3 regions of the Bradyrhizobium sp. HKCCYLS3013 genome follow, and region 1 is predicted to be linked to each of the others. Evidence: predicted binding sites of a transcription regulator. Region 1 holds the regulator's gene; each other region holds the start of a gene.

Region 1 (7,418 bases):
GTCACGGCCTGGCGCTTGGCCGGCTGGCCGACCAGACGTTCGCCGTCGTCACTGAAGGCGACGATCGACGGCGTGGTGCGCATGCCCTCGGCGTTCTCGATGACCTTCGACGTTTTGCCGTCCATAACGGCCACGCACGAATTCGTGGTGCCGAGATCGATCCCGATGACCTTTCCCATGGTCTCATATCCTTCTTTTTGCGGCAGGTTGGGTGGGGCCCTGACGGCGCCCCCATCCAAAACCCCCTCAGATCAAATGCTCGCGATATTGCGACGATGAGCGTCATATAGGAGGGGGGGAGTGGCCCGCAAGGACCGGACCAGGGGTTCGACCCCACGAAAATCACGGCCCTCGCCGAACGACCTCGCGGAGTCATCAAGAAGGGCCAATCGACCTTGGCAGCGCCCTAAACGGGAGGGTGCGATCGCGGGCAGGTGCAACGAATCCGGTACCCCGGATCTGCCCCGATGACCGAAATGCGTTGTTAACCCACGGGCCCTAGCCTGCCGCACTCCTGGGACGGGAATGAGGCATGGTCATCGACACCGATTGGGGCTTTCCGCAGCGTGCGCGCGAAGCCGGCCAGGCCACGTTCCCCGGACTGCTGATCTGCGCCATCGTGGTTGCAGCGGCGTGGCTGCGATACACCCTTCCCCTCAATGTCGATGTCAGCTGGTGGCTCCTCGTCAGCGAGCGCATGCTCGATGGCCAGCGGCTCTACGTCGACATCCTCGAGACCAATCCGCCGATGGCCGGATCGGTCTATCTGCTGGCCGTCGCGCTGGCGCGTGCGATCCATCTCAGGCCCGAATTGGCGACGAACATCCTGATCTTCGCGCTGGCCGCGGCATCCCTGATGCTGGTGTGGCTGGTGCTGCGGACATCGGCGCTGCGCCATCGCCTCGCCGACGGTTGGCTGGCGGCGTGGACGGCCGCCCTGCTCCTGATCGCGCCGATGTATGATTTCGGCCAGCGGGAACACCTGGCCCTGATCACGATCCTGCCGGCGATCGCGGTGTACATCCTGCGCGCCAGGGGCGAGCGGGTGGGCCCGGCCGCCGTGCTCATCGCCGGGCTCAGCGCCGGCCTCACGATGAGCTTCAAGCCCTATTTCGCCTTCAGCGCCGGCTTCTGCATTCTCGCCGCCGCCGCTCAGGCGCGCGACTGGCGCGTGCTGTTCGCGCTGGAGAACTGGATCGCCGCGGCGCTGGTGCTGCTCAACGCGGCCTGTATCTACCTGTTCTTTCCCGAATATTTCACGCTCATCTACCCGCTGGTCCGCGACGTCTATCTGCTCCTGAAGGCGCCGGTGCCGACCATCCTCGTGACCCTGCCGATGGGCCTGTGGCTTGCCGCAGCGATCACCATTCTCCTCCTCCAACGCCGGCAGCACGCGCGCGACGCGGCGTCTTTCACCACGCTGGCCGGATCGCTCGGATTCCTGGTGTCGTTCGTCGTGCAGCAGAAGGGCTGGGGCTATCACGCCTATCCCATGGTCGCGCTGGCGTTGCTCGCCGCCGGCCTCGCCGCGTCGGCGATCGACACCCGCCGCGACATGCGGCGCTGGCCGCAGGTCGCCACCGCTCTCGCCGGCGCCGTGCTGTTCGTGCAGACCTGCTTCTGGTTCAATGGCAGCGTCGACGTCCGGCAGATTGAAGCCCAGGTGGCGCGACTCGGGCCGCGACCGAGCATGCTGGTGCTCAGCGCGGCCGCGGTCATCGGCCACCCGATGGTGCGGACCCTCGGTGGCACCTGGATCTCGCGCCAGGAGGCGTTCTGGGTCCGGGAAATCGTCCGCCGATCGCAACAGGACGGAACCATCGATTCACAGACGGCGCAGCGGCTCGCGCCCTATGTGGAACGCGAACGCGCCGGGATCATCGCCGACTTCCGGAAGCAGCCGCCCGACGTCGTCCTGATCGACAATCAGAACAGCGACTGGGGCGATTGGGCGCGTTCCGACCCCGAGCTCAGGGCCCTGCTCGCGCCCTATGTGCTGGTACAGACCGTCGACGGCGTCGAAATCCTGAAGCGCGGCTAGCGCTGCACCATCCTGAATCCGCCTTTTGAGGCAAAATGTGCCCCGCCGGAGCGCGCCGACCGCCGCAGGCGATCAAAACCGCGCGCCCGGCCTGTTGCGGGGGGCGCAAAGCCGCTAAAAGCGTGCCCGCCGAAGACCACGCTGGCGAGGACCCCCGACCGCCTCGGCGCGCGGCCCCGGTCAACGAGGCAATGTTTGATGATGATCGTTCGACTCTTCACCGCGGCCACCCTGCTGATCTCGCTGCTGCACCCCGCATTGGCCACTGACGCCGTATTTCCGCCCGGCGTCCGCATCGGGCTCGCGCCGCTGGTCGGGCTCGCCAAGGCCAAGACGTTCTCCGGCTTCGAAACCGAGGACCAGAGCGTGAAGGTGCTGCTGACCGAACTGCCCGCCGCCGCCTATGGCGAGGTGAAGAACGCGTTTACCGCCAATCCCGCCGGGACCGGCAGCGTCAAGCCGGAGAGCATCGAGACCGCCGCCGGCACCGCCTACTATACCGTCGAGAACGGCCGCGATGGCAACACGCCGGTGCGGCGCTACTCGATGATCCTGCCCGGCAACGGCTTCTCCGGCTACGTGGCCGTGCAGATCCCGGAGACCGCGAGCCGGATCTACACCGACGATGCCGTGCGCCAGATGTTCGCCTCCGCCGTCGTCCGCAAGGACGTTCCGGTCGACGAGCAGCTCGCGATGATGCCGTTCAAGGTCACCGACCTCTCCGGGTTCAAGACCATCCGCACGCTCGGGCCGGGCGCCCTGATCCTGGCGGATGGCGAGGAGGACAAGGGCTTCGAGGCCGCGCCCTTCGTGGTGATCGGGCTGGTGGCCGGCGTGGCCCCGGAGGCGGGCGACCGCGCGCGTGTGGCGCAACAGGCGGCCACCACCATTCCGGGCGTCCGCGAAGCGCGCATCACGATGTCCGAGCCGATCCGCATCGACGGCCAGCCGGCCTATGAGACCCGGATCGACGCCACCAGCGGCAAGGACAATACGCCGGTGACGGTGGTGCAGTGGCTGCGCTTCGGCGGGCCGAACACGTTGCGGATCATCGGCAGCGCGCCGCGCGACCAGTGGTCGGCAGCCTTCCCGCGCTTCCGCGCCGTGCGCGACGGCATCCAGCCAAGAGGCTGAGCAGCTCGGCATCCGGACGCCGACTGCTTGCCGCAATACGAGCTGCAAATTCGCTGCGGGAAACAAGAAGCCACGGGCTTGCGGCCCGTGGCTTCTTCTTCGTTCGACAACAGGCCGCAGAACGCGTGCCGGTGCTCGCCGTCAGGCGGCGCTGTTCGACTGATCGTTGCTCGCCGCGGGCGCCGCCTTCGCGCCGCCCTTGGACACGCCGACCAGGGCGGGGCGCAGCACGCGCTCGCCGATCATGTAGCCGGCCTGCACGACCTGCACCACCGTGCCGGACGGCACCGACGGATCCGGGACTTCGTACATCGCCTGCTGGAAGTTGGGGTCGAACTTCTGTCCCGTCGGATCGAACTTCTTGACGCCGTTCTTCTCCAGCGTGTTGAGCAGCGAGCGCTCGGTGAGCTCGACGCCCTCGATCAGCGACTTCAGGCCCGCATCGGCATTGTCGCGCGTCTCGGCCGGCACTGCATCGAGCGCGCGCTGCAGATTGTCGGCGATGTCGAGCACGTCGCGTGCGAAGCCGGTGATGCCGTACATCCGCGCATCGGCGACCTCGCGGGCGGTCCGCTTGCGCAGATTCTCCATCTCCGCCAGCGTGCGCAGCATCTTGTCGCGCGCGTCGGCCGCCTCCTTGGCAAGGGCCTCTGCCGAGCCGGCCTCGGGATCATCGGGCATGATGTAGGGCTTGGAGACGACGGGTTCGCTGGCCTGCGCCGGGTTTTCCGGATCATTCTTATGCAGGTCGGGATCGGTCATGGACAGACTCGCAAGTTCGGCTGACGGGTTTGGGGATATGGGGCGGGATATCGTGCTTTGGGCGTCGAAAATCAAGCGCAGCCTGACCGGCCCGCCGGAGACGCCGTCCGCGGATTAACCATCTCACGCATCAGCCACCCAGCAGCCGGCTGACCAGGCGCGCGGCATAATCGACCGTCGGAATCACCCGGGCATAGTTGAGCCGGGTCGGACCGATGACGCCGAGCACGCCGACGATGCGACCCGTGGCGTCGGAATAGGGCGACACGATCGTCGACGAGCCCGACAGCGAGAACAGCTTGTTCTCCGAGCCGATGAAGATGCGGACACCTTCCGCGCTCTCCGCGCGCCCGAGCAGATCGACGACGCCGCGCTTGGTTTCGAGATCGTCGAACAGCCGCCGGACACGCTCGAGATCTTCGAGCGCATGCAGGTCCTCGAGCAGGTTGGCGTGGCCGCGCACGATGAGCTGCCGCTCGTCGCTGTCGCCGCCGGACCAGCTCGCGACGCCGGCGGCGATCACCTTCTGCGTCAGCTGGTCGAGCTCGGCACGGTCGTGCGCCAGCGCGGTCTCGAGTTCGAGCCGCGCTTCCGCCAGCGTCCGCCCTCTGATCCGGGCGTTGAGGAAATTGGACGCCTCGGTCAATGCCGAGGACGGCACGCCCGGCGGCAGGGTCAGGACCCGGTTCTCGACCTGTCCTTCCTCGCCGACCAGAACGACGAGCGCGCGCTCGGGCTCGAGCCTGACGAACTCGATGTGCTTCAGCCGGGTGTTGGATTTGGCGGTCAGAACCACGGCGGCGGCACGGGTCAGACCCGACAGCCGGGTCAGCGCTTCATCCAGCGCCGCCTCGACCGATTGCGCCCGGCCGACGGCCGCGAGCTGGCTCTGGATCGACTGCCGCTCGGCCTCCGTCATGTCGCCAACCTGCATCAGGGCGTCGACGAAGAAGCGCAGGCCGGCTTCGGTGGGCAGCCGGCCGGCCGAGGTGTGCGGCGCGTAGATCAGGCCGAGCTGCTCGAGATCGGCCATGACGTTGCGTACAGAGGCCGGCGACAGCGGAACCGCGATCAGCCGCGAAATGTTGCGCGAGCCGACCGGCTCGCCGGTCGCCAGATAGCTTTCGACGATCTGCCGGAAGATCTCGCGCGAGCGCTCGTTCAGCTGCGCCAGACCGGCCGGCGGTGTCATCAGGTTGATCGGATCGTGGTGGGCCACCAGATGCACTCCTCCCAGCTGCCTATAATGTGTCCATGCGGCGGCTCGGTGGCAAGCCGGTCATGAGGAGGGGGCTCCGGGAGCGACGGGCCCTTGATAAACCCTTGCCGCTGCCGGTCGCGGCTCCTACAAGGCCGTCAAACACCCTCTTTCGCCTCTTTCACGGAGAGAATCATGCGGCCGAGCCGCCGTGCACCGGATGAACTGCGGGCCGTGAGCCTGGAACGCGGCGTCGTCAAATACGCCGAGGGCTCCTGCCTGGTGAAGTTCGGCGACACCCATGTGCTGGTCACCGCCACGCTCGAGGACCGGCTGCCGCCCTGGCTCAAGGGCCAGGGACGCGGCTGGATCACCGCCGAATACGGCATGCTGCCACGCGCCACGTTGGAGCGAACCCGGCGCGAGGCCTCCGCCGGCAAGCAGACCGGCCGCACGGTCGAGATCCAGCGCCTGATCGGCCGCTCGCTGCGCACCGCGATCGACCTGGAAGCGCTCGGCGAGCGCCAGATCACGGTGGACTGCGACGTGCTGCAGGCCGATGGCGGCACGCGCACGGCGTCGATCACCGGCGCCTGGGTCGCGCTGGCCGACTGCATCAAGTGGATGAAGTCGCGCAACATGATCAAGACCGAGGTGCTGCGCGCCAACGTCGCCGCGATCTCCTGCGGTATCTACAACGGCACGCCGGTGCTCGATCTCGACTACGCTGAGGATTCCGAGGCGGAGACCGATGCCAATTTCGTCATGACCGGCGACGGCCGCATCATCGAGGTGCAGGGCACGGCGGAGAAGACGCCGTTCACCGAGGCCGAGTTCCTGGCGCTGATGGCGCTCGCCCGCAAGGGCGTCGCGCGGCTGGTCGACCTGCAGAAGATGGCGGTCGCGTGAACGGTCCGCACCGCAGGCTCACCGGTCGCATCGTCATCGCGACCCACAATCCCGGCAAGCTTGCCGAGATGCGCGAGCTGCTCGCCCCCCATGGCGTCGAGGCGGTGTCGGCCGGCGATCTCGGCCTGGGCGAGCCGGACGAGACCGGCGAGACCTTCCAGGCCAACGCCCGCATCAAGGCGGTCGCCGCGGCCAAGGCCGCGCAGCTTCCGGCCTTTGCCGACGATTCCGGCATCGTGGTTCACGCCCTCGACGGTGCGCCGGGGATCTATTCGGCGCGCTGGGCCGGACCGGACAAGGATTTCACCGGCGCGATGACGCGGATCGAGCGCCTGCTGCAGGAGCGCGGCGCCGCGGGTGCCGACCAGCGCGGCGCTCATTTCGTTTCGGCGCTGTGCGTGGCATGGCCGGACGGCCATGTCGAGGAGGTCGAGGCGCGGGTCGACGGCACGCTGGTCTGGCCGCCGCGCGGCACGGCCGGCTTCGGCTACGACCCGATGTTCCTGCCAGAAGGGCACGATCGCACGTTCGGCGAGATGACCAGCATCGAGAAGCACGGCCTGCCGCCGCTCGGCCTCGGCCTGTCGCACCGGGCGCGCGCCTTCGTGAAGCTCGCGGAGATCTGCCTTGACCAGCGCTGACAGCGAAGCGTTCGGCGTCTATGTGCACTGGCCGTTCTGCCTGTCGAAATGTCCGTATTGCGACTTCAACAGCCATGTCCGGCATGCGGCCATCGACCAGGAGCGCTACGCCCGCGCCTTCGCCCAGGAGATCGCGACCACCGCCGCCCGCATTGGGCCGCGCACCGTCAGCTCGATCTTTCTCGGCGGCGGCACGCCGTCGCTGATGCAGCCGCAGACAGTCGGCGCGATTCTCGACGCGATCGGCCGGCACTGGCATGTCGCCGCTGACGTCGAGGTGTCGCTGGAAGCCAATCCGACCAGCGTCGAGGCGACGCGCTTTGCCGGCTACCGCACTGCCGGCGTCAACCGCGTCTCGCTCGGCGTCCAGGCGATGGACGATGCCTCGCTGAAAATGCTGGGACGCCTGCACACCGCCGAAGAGGCGATGAAGGCAGTCGCGATCGCGCGCCATGCGTTCGACCGTTATTCATTCGATCTGATCTACGCCCGGCCCGACCAGACGCCGGCGATGTGGACCGAGGAGCTGACGCGCGCGATCGGCGAGGCAGCCGAGCATTTGTCGCTGTATCAACTGACCATCGAGGAAGGCACGCCATTCTTCGGCCTGCATGCCGCGGGCAAGCTGAAGACGCCGGATGAAGGCTTGGCGCGCACCTTGTACGACGTCACGCAGGAGATCTGTGGCCGTCACGGACTGCCGGCCTACGAGATCTCCAATCATGCCCGCCCG
Region 2 (7,418 bases), on a different contig from region 1:
CACCGCCTCCAGCCTGATCAAGGTCGACCTCTACGGCAATCAGTTGTCCGAGAGCGAGTACAGCATCAATCCCGCCGGGTTCACCATCCATTCCGCGATCCACGAGGTCCGCGAGGATGCCGGCTGCGTCATCCATCTGCACACGCTGGACGGCGTCGCCGTGTCGAGCTGCGCCGACGGCCTGCTGCCGCTGAACCAGATCGCGCAATACGTGACCCACGACCTCGCCTATCACGACTATGAAGGCGTGGCGCTGGACCATGACGAGCGGCCGCGGCTGCAGCACGACCTCGGCAGCAAGAACCACATGCTGCTGCGCAATCACGGCACGCTGACGGTCGGCCGCTCCGTCGCCTCCGCCTTCGAGCGCATGTATCATCTGGAGCGCGCCTGCTCGATCCAGGTGCGCACCCGCACGCTCGGTCCCTCGGCCTATCCGGTGCGCGACGAGGTCATCGACAAGAACGCGAAGCTGTTCGACAACGAGGATCGCGTCGAGCTGCGCTCCAATCAGTTGGTGTGGCCGCCGCTGCTGCGCCGGCTCGATCGCGTCAACCCGGGCTACCGGAATTGATTTTTCGCCGACGATCGGCTAGCCTGGGTTCATCACCCTCTACGCTTTTCGGAGTCAAACGCCGCCCAATTCCGGGCGGCGTTTTCATTCGTCCGGCGATGTCCCTCGTCAGCAGCACCCGGCCCGAGCCGAGCCATGCCGCTCGGCCGGGCCGTGCACTTGTTGCAGCTCCTCGGCCAGCCGGCGCTCGACGAAGCGCCGCTCGTGCTCGGCAAGGCGGGTGGCAAGCAGCTTGCGATAGCGCCGCACATTGGCCTCGCGCGAGAACCGCAGGCGGGCGGCGGGCCGCATCCTGCCGCTAGCGGTGCTGTCCATCGCAGCGCCATCGGCCTCGACATCGACACGCGGAACGATGCGCATGGCCGCCCCGCCGCGCGGGCGCGGCGGCTGGTCCTCGCGGTCGAGCTGACGCAGCGCGCCGAGCACATCGGCCAGATGCAGCGGCCTGGAGATGCCCGGAATCTTGCGCAGGCCCGGCTGCGACTCGACGGCATACATGTCCGACGCCCAGGACGACAGGATCAGCCGCTTCTCGGCCAGTGACAGCTTGCGATCGTTCAGCAGGTCGGCCGGCGACTCGTAGTGCGAGACCGGATGGAATCCGGCTCGGCCCGCGGTGATCGAAAAACGGTGCTCGCTCATGGCGTCTCTCCTCTTCCGCTCCTTTCACAAGAGACAGATGCTGCAAGGGCGCGGGCGACACGCCGCCCGCGCCGCAACTCGAACAAGGCGTCAGGCCGCCTTCTGCTGCGCGATCTTCTCGACCGGCGCCGTGCCGATGGCGATGCGGCGCGGCTTCATCGCCTCGGGAATCTCGCGCACGAGCTCGATCCGCAGCAGGCCGTTGTCGAACGCCGCGTTGGTCACCTGCACATAGTCGGCGAGATTGAACTGCCGCTTGAACGGCCGCGACGAGATGCCCTGATAGAGGTATTCGCGGGTCTCCTTGTCGCCCTTGCGTCCTTCCACCGTGAGCACGTTGTGCTCGGCGGTGATCGACAGCTCGTCCGGCGCGAACCCCGCCAGCGCCAGCGAAATCTGGTAGCGGTCGTCGCCGAGCCGCTCGATGTTGTACGGGGGATAGTTGTCCTCGACCGCGCGCTGGGTCTCGTCGAGCAGATCGAACAGACGGTCGAAACCGATGGTCGAACGCCACAGCGGAGAGAAGTCGTAGGTCCTCATAGCCAAGTCCTCCTGAGAGCAAGATGGATACGAAGGAGCGCCGAGCCGATGCGGACTTCAAAGTCCCGGAGATGTCTAAGTACCAAGAGACTTGGTACAAGAGACTTCTGAGTACCAGACAACCGGTCAGCGCCCAGATTTCGACCGGGCCCTGATGGCACCCGGCGCCGCCGAAGCGGCAGCAGACGAATTAGAACAACCGATATCCATTTCAAGAGGGGAAGATCGAATTTTTTGTCGTAGCCTTTTCGCGGCGCAACACCCGTCAGGCGGCCACGGCAGACAGCCGCTGCAGCCGCATCGTCGCCTCGCGGAGCACGCTGACCAGCCGGTCGCGCTCGCGCTGATCGATGTCACCGCGCGACAGCACGGCCTGGCAGTGTGCCACCACGCGCTGTTCGCTCTCGATCAGAAACCGTGTCAAGCGACGCGGATCGCCCATGCTCATGACGGAGGTCGGGTTGGGCGGCGGATGATCGTATTGCCAGGCTGGCATGATCGGGCCTGCGAGCTCGCGCTGCTGATGAGACCGGGCGGCGCGACAGCGCTCAACCACACCTCCCGTCGACCGTCGGTCCGTTCTCAGCCGGCTCACCGAATGCAATTGTGGCCGGTTGTGGACGGATTGCGGTCGTTGGCCTGATTGATAGCTGCGCGTTGTGGCCGATCCACGACCTCACGGGGCAGCGATCAGTTGTTTGTCGATATTTCTTTCGGGGAGCCGGGGGTGGCTGCGGCCAGCCGCCCCCGGCTGCATCGGATCAGAAGTCCATCGACGGCGCGGCCGCGGTGGCGTCGGCCTTCTTCGGCTTGTCCGCCACCAGCGCCTCGGTGGTGATCAGCAGCGAGGCGACCGAGGCCGCGTCCTGCAACGCGGTACGGACCACCTTGGCCGGGTCGATCACGCCGGCCTGCACCAGATCCTGGTACTCGCCGGTCGCGGCGTTGAAGCCCCAACCATAGGCATCCTTCTCCAGGAGCTTGCCGACCACCAGCGAGCCGTCCTCCCCGGCGTTCTGCACGATCTGCCGCACCGGCACCTGGATGGCGCGGCGGACGATGTCGACGCCGGCCTTCTGGTCGGCATTGGCGGTCTTGACGCCGTCGAGCACCTTGGTGGCGCGCAGCAGCGCCACGCCGCCGCCGGGCAGGATGCCCTCCTCCACCGCGGCGCGGGTGGCGTGCAGCGCATCGTCGACGCGGTCCTTGCGCTCCTTGACCTCGACCTCGGTGGCGCCGCCGACCCGGATCACCGCGACGCCGCCGGCGAGCTTGGCCAGCCGCTCCTGCAGCTTCTCGCGATCGTAGTCGGAGGTGGTCTCCTCGATCTGCAGCTTGATCTGCTGCGCGCGGGCCTCGATGTCCTTCCTGGCGCCGGCGCCGTCGACGATCGTGGTGTTCTCCTTGTCGATCACGACCTTCTTGGCGCGGCCGAGCATCGACAAGGTCACGTTCTCCAGCTTGATGCCGAGATCCTCCGAGATCGTCGTGCCACCGGTGAGGATCGCGATGTCCTCAAGCATGGCCTTGCGGCGATCGCCGAAGCCCGGCGCCTTGACGGCCGCGATCTTCAGGCCGCCACGCAGCTTGTTGACGACCAGGGTCGCCAGCGCCTCGCCCTCGACGTCTTCAGCCACGATCAGCAGCGGCTTGCCCGACTGCACCACGGCCTCGAGCAGCGGCAGCATGGTCTGCAAGCCCGACAGCTTCTTCTCGTGGATCAGGATGTAGGGATCCTCGAGCTCGACCCGCATCTTCTCGGAGTTGGTGACGAAGTACGGCGAGACATAGCCGCGGTCGAACTGCATGCCCTCGACCACTTCCAGCTCGGTATCGAGGCTCTTGGCCTCCTCGACCGTGATCACGCCCTCGTTGCCGACCTTCTGCATGGCCTCGGCGAGGAAACGCCCGATCTCATTGTCGCCATTGGCCGAGATGGTGCCGACCTGGGCGATCTCGTCGTTGCTGGTGATCTTCCTGGCGTGCGCCTTGAGGTCCGCGACGATCGCGTCGACGGCGAGATCAATGCCGCGCTTGAGATCCATCGGGTTCATGCCGGCGGCCACCGACTTGGCGCCCTCCTTCACGATGGCCTGGGCGAGCACGGTGGCGGTCGTGGTGCCGTCGCCGGCGAGATCGGCGGTCTTCGAGGCCACCTCGCGCACCATCTGCGCGCCCATGTTCTCGAACTTGTCCTCCAGCTCGATCTCCTTGGCGACCGTGACGCCGTCCTTGGTGATGCGCGGCGCGCCGAACGATTTCTCGATCACGACATTGCGGCCCTTGGGGCCGAGCGTGACCTTCACGGCATTGGCGAGGATGTCGACGCCGCGCAGCATGCGGTCGCGCGCGTCGGTGGAAAACTTCACGTCCTTGGCAGCCATGTTCGTCGTCTCCTTTCCTTCGATGACTGTCAGTTGGGGATCAGGCGGCCTTCTTCGCCGCGGCGGGCGCGTCGATGATGCCGAGCAGGTCGCTCTCCTTCATGATCAGGAGATCCTTGCCGTCGATCTTGACCTCGGTGCCCGACCACTTCGCGAACAACACGCGGTCTCCCGGCTTGACGCCGAGGGCGACCTGCTGCCCCTGCTCGTTCCGCGCCCCCGGACCCGCGGCAACGATCTCGCCCTCCTGCGGCTTCTCCTTCGCGGTGTCGGGAATGATGATGCCGCCCTTGGTCTTCTCCTCGGCATCGATGCGGCGCACGAGCACGCGGTCGTGCAATGGACGGAAATGCATGCACATCCTCCTTTACAGATCAGCGATGTCATAAGCCTCGGGTCCCATCAGGCCCCCGGGCGAGCAACGACCTAGGAAAGCCGAACTTTTCGTTCAAGAGGGTCACGCAAATTTTTTGGCACTCTCGGGGAACGATTGCCAGCCCGGCTCTTGAACCGGGCCGGCCGCCTTCCCAGCTCTGTCGTCGCCAAAAAATCCTGATCGCGCTTGTTGGGGATCACGATGCAGCTTCCGCCTTCTCTCCGGGCCGTCCTGGCGCCTGCCATCCTGCTTTGCCTGATGACCGGGCCTGCCTTGGCCCAAATTCCCGATCTCAAGCTCGGCCGGGTGCCGACGCTCGCGCCGCTGGTCAAGGAGGTGACGCCGGCCGTCGTCAACATCTCGGTCGAGGGCAAGGTCCGCCAGGACAATCCGCTCTATCAGGACCCGCTGTTTCGCGAGTTTTTCGACGTGCCGAAGCAGGTCGAGAAGCAGATCAGCGCCACCGGCTCCGGCGTCATCGTCGATGCGCAGCGCGGCTACGTGATGACGGCCAATCACGTCGTCGAGCACGTCACGACGGCGCAGATCCGCACCAAGGATGGCCGCAAATTCGCCGCCCGCCTGGTCGGGCGCGATCCCGCCACCGATATCGCGCTGCTGCAGATCAGGGACCCCATCGACCTCAAGGCGATCTCGCTTGGCGACAGTGACGCGCTCGAGGTCGGCGACTTCGTGATCGCCGTCGGCAACCCGTTCGGTCTCGGCCAGACCGTCACCTCGGGCCTCGTCAGCGCGCTCGGACGCACGGGCCTGGGCAAGCAGGGCTACGAGGATTTCATCCAGACCGACGCGGCGATCAATCCCGGCAATTCCGGCGGCGCGCTGATCAATCTGCGCGGCGAGCTGGTCGGCATCAACACCGCGATCATCTCGCCGGGCGGCGGCAATGTCGGCATCGGCTTCGCCGTCCCGATCAACATGGCGCGGCGGGTGATGGAGCAGCTCGTCGCCAACGGCCGGGTTGATCGCGGACGCATCGGCGTGACCCTGCTCGACCTCGACGCGCCGGCCGACGGCCGCATTCAAGGCGCGCGCGTCGCCGACGTCACCGTGGGCTCGCCGGCCGAACGCGCTGGATTGCGCAAGGGCGACATCATCGTGAAGGCGAACGACATGCCGGTGCGCAGCGCCACGCAGGTGCGCAACCTGATCGGCCTCACACCGGTCGGGCAGCGCGTCCGCCTCGTGTTCGAGCGCGACCGCGCGCTCGGCAATGCGACGGTGGAGGTCGCGCCAGTCGCCGAAGAACGTGCGCGTGCGCGGACTTCGGGCTGAGAATTCAACTTCAGTACGCTGTGAGCTGCGCATACCACGTGGAGTAAATTTTTACCGTGCATCAAGCATGCAGCGAGACGCCGATACCTCTCTAAATGCCTGTTAAGTGCCGTCGCGCTTATTGCAACCCCGCGGAGGTATTGAAATGCGGGGTGATGGTTTGTCGTTCAGTTTGCCACGCTGGCGCGTGACGCGCTGGCTGGCCGACCCGGGATATCCGGTGTCATCAGATATCCGCGGCGCATTGACCGGCGAGCTCTACGGCTGCTGGTCGGTGTTCGCCGGGGGCGCCATCAACACCGTCGCCGTTGCAGGAGCGCTTGCGCTGCGCACGCCGAGCCCGCTCTTCATCACCTGGTTCGTGCTCGAAGTCGCGGTCTGCCTGTCGCGTCTGGTCGTGATGATGATCGCCTACCGCCGCGCGCGCGAGCGGCTGGCGACGCCGACCGACATCCACATCCTGCTGTCGGTCGCCTGGAGCGCCAGCGTCGGCTTTGGCGTCGGCATCAGCCTCGCGTCCGGCGACTGGGTGGCCGCGTCACTGACCTGCATCTCATCGGCCGCCATGGTCGGCGGCATCTGCTTTCGCAATTTCAGCGCGCCGCGCCTCGTCGGCACGATGATCCTGTTCAGCATCGGCCCCGTGATCCCCGGCGTCGCGACGTCGCATGAGCCGCTGTTGTTCGCGATGTATCTGCAGATGCCGGTCTACTTCCTCGCCATGACCGGCGCGGCGTTCCGGCTCAACAGGATGCTGGTGGCGGTGATGCAGGCCAAACGCGAGAGCGACGAGCGGGCGCGGCTCGATCCGCTCACGGGACTGTCCAATCGCGCCGGCCTGATCGACGCGCTGCAGAGCAGGCTCGACGCCAGCGGCGATCGCAGCCTTGCTGTCCTGTATCTCGACCTCGATGGCTTCAAGCCGGTCAACGACACCTTCGGTCACGCCGCAGGCGACGAGCTGCTGAAGATCGTCGGCCGGATGCTGCGGCAGACCGCCTCTTCCGACGACGTCATCGCCCGGATCGGCGGCGACGAGTTCGTCGTGCTCGCCGGCGATCCTGCGGTCGACCACGCGCTGGCGCTCGGCGAGCGCATCATCGAGGTGATGACCGCGCCGATGGCCTTGCCGGGCGGCGCGCATGTCCAGATCGGCATCAGCATCGGCATCGCCGTCGCGCCCGAGCACGGCACCGATCCGGAAGCCCTGCTGTTCGCGGCGGACGCCGCATTGTATGAAGCGAAGTCGAGCGGCAAATCCTGCTGGCGGCTGGCCTCCGCCGAGGCCAATCTCGCAGCGCTGCGCAAGATCGCCGGCAGCGACCCGACCGCGAGCTCGGTCGCCAGCGCTGCGTGAGTTGCGCCTGGTGCAAACGACCAGCGCATCGCAGCCCGGATGAGCGCCTGGCTACCGTGGCATCTCCGCGAGCGCGGCGAGGATGCGGGCCCAGGAGCGGATGCCCTTGTGGTAGCTCTTCAGGTCGTATTTCTCATTCGGCGAATGAATGTTGTCGTCGTCGAGGCCGAAGCCGACCAGCAGTGAATCGAGACCGAGCGTCTTCTTGAAATCGGTGACGATCGGGATCGAGGCGCCCGAGCCCATCAG
Region 3 (7,418 bases), on a different contig from region 1:
TGGTGATGAGCGTGCTCACGACGCTCTTGTTCTACTGGCGAGTTCTGCCGCCCTTGGTGCGCGGCATGGCCTGGCTGCTGGAGCGCACCCTCGGCGTCGGCGGCGCGGTCGGCCTGTCGACGGCCGCGAATGTCTTCCTCGGCATGGTGGAAGCGCCGCTGTTCATCCGACCATATCTGGCGCAGATGACGCGCAGCGAATTGTTTCTCGTCATGACCGGCGGCATGGCCGGCATCGCCGGCACCGTGCTGGTGCTCTACGCCACGCTGCTGGCGCCGCTGATCCCCGACGCTGCCGCGCATTTCGTCATCGCCTCGGTGCTCGGCGCGCCGGCGTCGATCCTGATCAGCCTGATCATGGTGCCAGAGACCTCGAAGCAGCTCACCGGCGGCGCGCTCGCAGATCCCGGGACCGAGGCCACCTCGACCATGGACGCGATCGTCAAGGGCACCCGCGCCGGGCTCGAGCTCTTGATGAACATCGTGGCGCTGCTGCTGGTGCTCGTCGCGCTGGTGCATCTCGCCAACGCGATCCTGTCGCTGCTGCCCGCCATCGGCGGCGCCGACGTCTCGCTGCAGCGGCTGCTCGGCCTCGTGATGGCGCCGGTGTGCTGGCTGATGGGCCTGCCATGGCCGCAGGCCGTCACCGCCGGCAGCCTGATGGGCACCAAGACGGTGCTGAACGAGCTGATCGCCTATGTCGAGCTGGCGAAGCTCGATGCAGGCGCGCTCGATCCGCGCGCGCGGCTGATCATGCTCTATGCGATGTGCGGCTTCGCCAACTTCGCCAGCCTCGGCATCATGATCGGCGGCCTCGGCACCATGGCGCCGACGCGGCGCGACGAGATCAACGCACTCGGCCTCAAGTCAATCGTCTCGGGCACCCTCACCACCTGTCTGATGGGTGCGATCGTCGGCCTGCTGACGTAAGCTGAGCTCCGTCGCCTGCGGGAGAAGCAGCGGCGCGATCCGGGCCATCACATGGCGCGAGCCCGCCGCGGTGAGATGCGCGTGGTCGAAGGACAGCGGGACGTCGCCGGCGGTGAGCGGGCAGCGGCCGTCCTCGCAGACCGCCGACAGGATCGAGACGTAGGAAAAGCCCTCGCCACTCGGCAGCGCAGCCTGCATCGCGGCATCCAGCGCAAAGATGTCCGAGCGGACGAATGCCGCGGGATCGGGCGTCACGCCGCGCAGGGTGGCGCGTGCCAGCATCGACGGCAGCCGCGCGCGGAACTGCACGGAGGGACCGAGCAGGACCACCGGAATGCCGGCCTCCTGCAGCCGTTGCAGCGTCTGCTTGAGGTCGCGCACCATGCCGGCGAACCGCGGCGGGCGCGCGTTCTCCAGCCAGTCCGCCGACATCACCACGAGGTCGGGCCGCGCTTGCGCGAAATAGTCGCGCATCTGGCTCGCCAGGGCGCGGCAGGCCGCGACGCCCTGCGTCTCCGCGCTGAAGGTCGGCATGCAGGTGGGCTGGCTCGCCTGCATGATGTTGACGGTGTCCGGATCGAGCTGGGCCCTGAGGCCGTGATAGTAGTGGGCCGCAAAACTGTCGCCCCACAGCAGCACATTGGTCTTGCCGGCCACCGCCTGCAGACAATCCTCGGCGACCCGGCCGTCCGGTGTCGTGAAGCAGGTGCCGTAGCGATAGACCGGCTTCATGTCGTAGGCATTGTAGGCGTCCAGCCGCTGCGCCGCGCGGTCGTTGTCAGACACCGCGCCGGCGCGCAGCAGGCCGACGCCGCTGCCGGCCAGCAGCAGCAGGCTCGCCAGCGCCGCAAGACCGAACGCGGCGCGCGGAGTCGCCGCGAGCCGGCGGTTGCGGAACGGCTGCTCGATGAAGCGCCAGGACAGCGTGGCGACCGCGACCGTGAGGACGAACAGGGCCGCCCGCTCCCAGCCGTCGAGCGCGAGACCGGGCTTGGCGAAGCGCGCGAAGGCGAACAGCGGCCAGTGCCAGAGATACAGCGAATAGGAGATGCGGCCGAAGAACGCCGCCACGCCGAGCGGCGACAGCGGGCTGCGCGGCACATTGGCCACGCCGGCGCCGCTCCACAGGAACAGCGCCGCGCCGAGGCATGGCGCCAGCGCGTCGACGCCGGGGAAGCCCGGTCCGGGGCGCAGCGCCAGGATCGGCACCGCCATCAGCAGCAGCGACAGCGCGCGGGCGCCGCGCTGAACGAGACCCGGCCGCGGCGCGGGAAGGCCGGATATCGCGACCAGGCTGCCGAGCAGGAATTCCCAGGCGCGCGGCGGGCTGAGGAAGAACGCGCTCGCGGACGCGCCGCCGCGCATCAGCATCAGGCCGAGCGCGAACGAGCCTGTGGCAAGCAGCGCGAGAGTGACCGGCAGCGCGAGCCTGTGGCCGCGCGCCAGCCGCAGCACGGCCCAGACCACCACGGGCAGCACCAGATAGAACTGCTCTTCGACCGCCAGCGACCAGGTATGCAGCAGCGGCTTCTCGACCGCCGCGTGGTCAAAATAGCCGGACTGCAGCCAGAAGAAGATGTTCGAGGTGAAGGTGACGACGGCGGCCGCGGAACGGAGGAACTCGGCGCGCTCGGAGCCCAGCATGTCCTGCGACGCCGGGAGCGCCGCGAACGCCACCATGGCGTAGAGCGCCGGCAGCAGCCGCCGCACCCTCCGCTCGTAGAATTGTGCGAACGAGAAGCGGCCCTGCGCCATCTCTGCCGCGATGATGCCGGTGATCAGGTATCCTGAGATGACGAAGAAGATGTCGACGCCGACGAAGCCACCGAAGATCGCCGGCGCCTCGAAATGGAATGCGACGACGGAGAGCACCGCAATGGCGCGCAGCCAGTCGATGTCCTCGCGATGGCCTGCACCTGAAGCCGAGCCGGCGCCCGCGTTGGCGATGCGAGGCTGCATCGATGCACGCGTGCGAGGCGCGCACGCAATGGTCGGAGCGAACTGGACGACGAAGCGCGGCAACGGGACGGGTACGCCTTTACGCAAGCCCGCGACGAACACGTCTGACGGATTCGTCGCCGGCCCATCCGTCCCAATGACGCGAGACCGGATGTCAACACACACGCGCGATGGGACCGCCGTCCACCGCGTCGCGGATGTTTCCATCCATTTCTGTCGGCTTTACGTCGACAGTTCGACGGTTTTGAAGTCGGCCGGCAGGATCACCTCGAGCAGCTCGACGTCGTCGGAATAGTCGAGGATCATGTGGCGGATCTTCGGCGGCTGGGTCCAGCAGCTGCCCTCCTTCATCAGCGTCTCGCCGACGCCTTCGAGGTAGCTCTTCACCCAGCCCTTGAGCACATAGACCATCTGGAAGTCGATCGCATGGGTGTGCAGCTTGGAGACTTCCTGCGGATTGCACGGTGGCAGCATGCGGATGACATGCGCGCGCGCCAGGCCGTGCGTCGCGTCGGCGATGCCGAGGTCGCGATAATGCGCATAGGCGCGCAGGCCGTCGGCCCTGAAATCCTCCTCGCGGTGATGGCTGATCGCGACCTTCTGCTTGCGCCGGCGCGGCGCCGGCGCTGGCCGCCCCTTGCTCACGAGCGCCTTGCGCGCGGACGGTGCAGCCGCCCTGCCTGGCTTGGCGGCTGTCTTGGCGGCAGTCTTCGCCGTCGGCCTTGTCTTTGCGACCTTACGCGGCGCAGCCTTCGCGGCGGCGCGTGATGATGATGTGGTGCTGCGGCTCTTCTTGGCCATGGCGCTCTCCCTGCGAGTCCTCGGGTCAGAGGCTATCACAATTGGGGGGACTCGGCAGAGCTCCAACAAAGGTCGTCATTCCGGGGCGTGCGCAGCACGAGCCCGGAATGACACCGATGGCGGGGTTGTCAGCTCAATGCAGCACGAACACGCCGTCGACGGCGCGCAGCTCGGCGGGCTTGATCAGCTTGGAATGCGCCACGGTGACCGAGTACAGCGGGCCCTCGATCTTCTCCTCCCAGAACGCCAGGAAGTCCTGCAGCGCAGGGAATTTCGGAAACAGGTCGTAGTTCTGCCAGACATAGGTCTGCAGCAGCGAGCGATGGTCCGGCATCCGATACAGGATCTGCGCGGTCGTCAGCCCGTAACCCAGCACCTGTTTCCGAAAGTCCTCGGAAACCTCAACCCTCGACACCATGCCAACCTCCGTTTCTGGAGCGCATGTCCGTGTGGCCGACCGGGGATGGAGCCACCCGGCAACGATGCGCTCACTGCCTAGAAATGTGACGCATGTCCTCAACCCATCTCAAGCTTAAATGTTTAACGACATGTTGAAAAATGCTGCATTAGCAGCCACTTAGCCCAGGTGCTAATACGGGGTTTCGCGGTTCGTTCCGCCTCCGTTAACGCTGTCGGAACGCTTTGGCAGAGCCCGCGATCGACTGCTAATTTTTCTGCTACAAGGCCTTGCCCGGCATAAAACTCTCCCCTAAATCCAGCCCGCGTGCTGGCACTCGCCGGCGCCGACTGCCAAATCTCCAGAAACTGACAATCGCTTCAATACCTTAGGAGGACTGTATGGCTTTCCGTCCGCTTCACGACCGCGTCGTGGTCAAGCGCATCGACGCCGAAGAGAAGACCGCTGGCGGCATCATCATCCCCGACTCGGCCAAGGAAAAGCCCTCGCAGGGCGAAGTGATCGCGGTGGGCCCCGGCGCCCGCGACGAGAGCGGCAAGCTCGTCCCGCTCGACGTTCAGGTCGGTGACCGCGTGCTGTTCGGCAAGTGGTCGGGCACCGAGGTCAAGATCGACGGCCAGGAGCTGCTCATCATGAAGGAGAGCGACATCATGGGCGTGCTCACCGACACCGCGGCCAAGAAGAAGGCCGCCTAAGCGCCGTTGCCCCTCATCCTGAGGAGCCGGCTTGAGCCGGCGTCTCGAAGGATGAGGCCCCAACCACCTCCTCATCTCGTCCTTCGAGACGCCCGCTGCGCGGGCTCCTCAGGACGAGGATCTCGATCAAAACCAGGGAAACCCAATATGTCAGCGAAAGACGTAAAGTTCGGCGTCGAAGCCCGCGACCGCATGCTGCGCGGCGTGGACATTCTCGCCAATGCCGTGAAGGTCACGCTCGGTCCGAAGGGCCGCAACGTCGTCCTCGACAAGTCGTTCGGCGCGCCGCGCATCACCAAGGACGGCGTCACCGTCGCCAAGGAGATCGAGCTCGACGACAAGTTCGAGAACATGGGCGCGCAGATGGTGCGCGAAGTCGCCTCGAAGTCCGCTGACGCGGCCGGCGACGGCACCACCACCGCGACCGTGCTGGCCCAGGCCATCGTCCGCGAAGGCGCCAAGGCGGTTGCCGCCGGCATGAACCCGATGGATCTGAAGCGCGGCATCGACCTCGCGGTCGAGGCGGTCGTCGCCGATCTCGTCAAGAACTCCAAGAAGGTCACGTCGAACGACGAGATCGCCCAGGTCGGCACCATCTCCGCCAACGGCGACTCCGAGATCGGCAAGTTCCTCGCCGACGCCATGAAGAAGGTCGGCAACGAGGGTGTCATCACCGTCGAGGAAGCCAAGTCGCTCGAGACCGAGCTCGACGTCGTCGAGGGCATGCAGTTCGATCGCGGCTACATCTCGCCCTACTTCGTCACCAACGCCGACAAGATGCGCGTCGAGATGGACGACGCCTACATTCTCATCAACGAGAAGAAGCTGTCGTCGCTGAACGAGCTGCTGCCGCTGCTCGAGGCCGTGGTGCAGACCGGCAAGCCGCTGGTCATCGTCGCCGAGGACGTCGAGGGCGAGGCTCTGGCCACGCTCGTCGTCAACCGTCTGCGTGGCGGCCTGAAGGTCGCTGCCGTCAAGGCGCCGGGCTTCGGCGATCGCCGCAAGGCCATGCTGCAGGACATCGCGATCCTGACCGGCGGCCAGGCGATCTCGGAAGACCTCGGCATCAAGCTCGAGAACGTCAACCTCTCCATGCTCGGCCGCGCCAAGAAGGTGATGATCGACAAGGAGAACACCACGATCGTCAACGGCGCCGGCAAGAAGGCCGACATCGAGGCGCGCGTTCAGCAGATCAAGGCGCAGATCGAGGAGACCACCTCGGACTACGACCGTGAGAAGCTGCAGGAGCGTCTGGCCAAGCTCGCGGGCGGCGTCGCGGTGATCCGCGTCGGCGGCGCGACCGAGGTCGAGGTGAAGGAGCGCAAGGATCGCGTGGATGACGCGATGCATGCGACCCGCGCGGCTGTCGAGGAAGGCATCCTGCCGGGCGGCGGCGTCGCCCTGCTCCGTGCCTCCGAGCAGCTCAAGGGCGTCCGCGCCAAGAACGAGGACCAGAAGACCGGCATCGAGATCGTCCGCAAGGCGCTCTCCGCCCCGGCCCGCCAGATCGCCATCAACGCGGGCGAGGACGGCTCGGTCATCGTCGGCAAGATCCTCGAGAAGGAGCAGTATGCGTACGGCTTCGACTCGCAGTCGGGCGACTACGTGAACATGGTCTCCAAGGGCATCATCGATCCGACCAAGGTCGTGCGCGCCGCGATCCAGAACGCAGCGTCCGTGGCCGGCCTGCTGATCACCACCGAGGCGATGGTCGCCGAGCTGCCGAAGAAGAACGCCGGCGGCCCCGCGATGCCTCCGGGCGGCGGCATGGGCGGCATGGACTTCTAAGTCCGGCCTCCTCGCGAAGATACCAAGGGCGCGGCGAAAGCCGCGCCCTTTTCTTTGCTCAGAGCGTAGCCCGCATGAGCGAAGCGATATCCGGGGTCTCGAGAACCAGAGTCGGCAGTGCCGCTCGTCGCTTCGCTCGTGCGGGCTACGACATCCGCGACCGGCCTACCTCACCATCGTCCCGATCCGCTCGAAGCGGATGCGGCCGGGCCTGCCTTTGCCGGCACCGGCGGCCGAAAAGAAGATCATGGCGGCGCGGCCGATGACGTTCTCGATCGGCACATAGCCGATCTGGGACAGCACGCGGCTGTCGGTCGAGTTGTCACGGTTGTCGCCGAGCATGAACAGCCGGCCGGGCGGCACGACGAAGACATTGGTGTTGTCGAAGAAGCCGTTGCTGACGCAATCCAGCGTCTCGTAGCTCACGCCATTCGGCAAGGTCTCGCGCCAGCGCTTGACGCGCTCGGTCGCATCGCCCCCGCAGGCCGCCTCTCCGGTCAGATCCTCGACCCGCTCGCGCGCGACGGCCGTATCGTTGATGTAGAGCACTCCGTCCTTCATCTGGACGCGATCGCCGGGCAGTCCGACGACGCGCTTGATATAGACGGTCGCATTGTCTTTCGGCAGGAAGAACGCGACGACATCGCCGCGCGCAGGCGTCGCACCCCAGATCCGCGCCGACGGCGGCAGCGACGAAGGCCATGACAACGGCCAAGTGAAGCGGCTGTAGCCATAGGGATATTTCGACACGAAGAAGATATCGCCGACGAGAAGCGTTGGAATGTTCGAGGATGAAGGAATGTTGAACGGCTGAAACAGAAAGGTGCG

The links. The regulator HrcA, encoded in region 1, represses chaperone genes, less so after heat shock. The targets are predictions, from matches to a motif close to GTTAGCACTCNCNNNNNGNGAGTGCTAAC.
Region 2: groES (co-chaperone GroES) is a predicted target of HrcA. The motif match lies at 4,610-4,638, and genes of this name have one in related genera.
Region 3: groES (co-chaperone GroES) is a predicted target of HrcA. The motif match lies at 4,416-4,444, and genes of this name have one in related genera.

What each region holds. Positions count from the first base shown of each region.
Region 1 is NZ_JBNPTK010000006.1:231,126-238,543, forward strand. It holds gene dnaK (molecular chaperone DnaK) at 1-179, opposite strand, end outside; gene ACQR1F_RS13840 (hypothetical protein) at 533-2,041, shown strand; gene ACQR1F_RS13845 (hypothetical protein) at 2,240-3,175, shown strand; gene grpE (nucleotide exchange factor GrpE) at 3,317-3,937, opposite strand; gene hrcA (heat-inducible transcriptional repressor HrcA) at 4,068-5,156, opposite strand; gene rph (ribonuclease PH) at 5,331-6,044, shown strand; gene rdgB (RdgB/HAM1 family non-canonical purine NTP pyrophosphatase) at 6,041-6,685, shown strand; gene hemW (radical SAM family heme chaperone HemW) at 6,672-7,418, shown strand, end outside.
Region 2 is NZ_JBNPTK010000010.1:47,689-55,106, forward strand. It holds gene ACQR1F_RS18770 (class II aldolase/adducin family protein) at 1-574, shown strand, start outside; gene ACQR1F_RS18775 (hypothetical protein) at 683-1,216, opposite strand; gene ACQR1F_RS18780 (Hsp20 family protein) at 1,307-1,756, opposite strand; gene ACQR1F_RS18785 (hypothetical protein) at 2,022-2,252, opposite strand; gene groL (chaperonin GroEL) at 2,518-4,140, opposite strand; gene groES (co-chaperone GroES) at 4,181-4,495, opposite strand; gene ACQR1F_RS18800 (trypsin-like peptidase domain-containing protein) at 4,718-5,812, shown strand; gene ACQR1F_RS18805 (diguanylate cyclase domain-containing protein) at 5,958-7,169, shown strand; gene ACQR1F_RS18810 (M20/M25/M40 family metallo-hydrolase) at 7,221-7,418, opposite strand, start outside.
Region 3 is NZ_JBNPTK010000004.1:268,726-276,143, forward strand. It holds gene ACQR1F_RS10205 (NupC/NupG family nucleoside CNT transporter) at 1-929, shown strand, start outside; gene ACQR1F_RS10210 (acyltransferase family protein) at 867-2,888, opposite strand; gene ACQR1F_RS10215 (cupin domain-containing protein) at 3,111-3,689, opposite strand; gene ACQR1F_RS10220 (usg protein) at 3,823-4,107, opposite strand; gene groES (co-chaperone GroES) at 4,488-4,802, shown strand; gene groL (chaperonin GroEL) at 4,950-6,590, shown strand; gene lepB (signal peptidase I) at 6,756-7,418, opposite strand, start outside.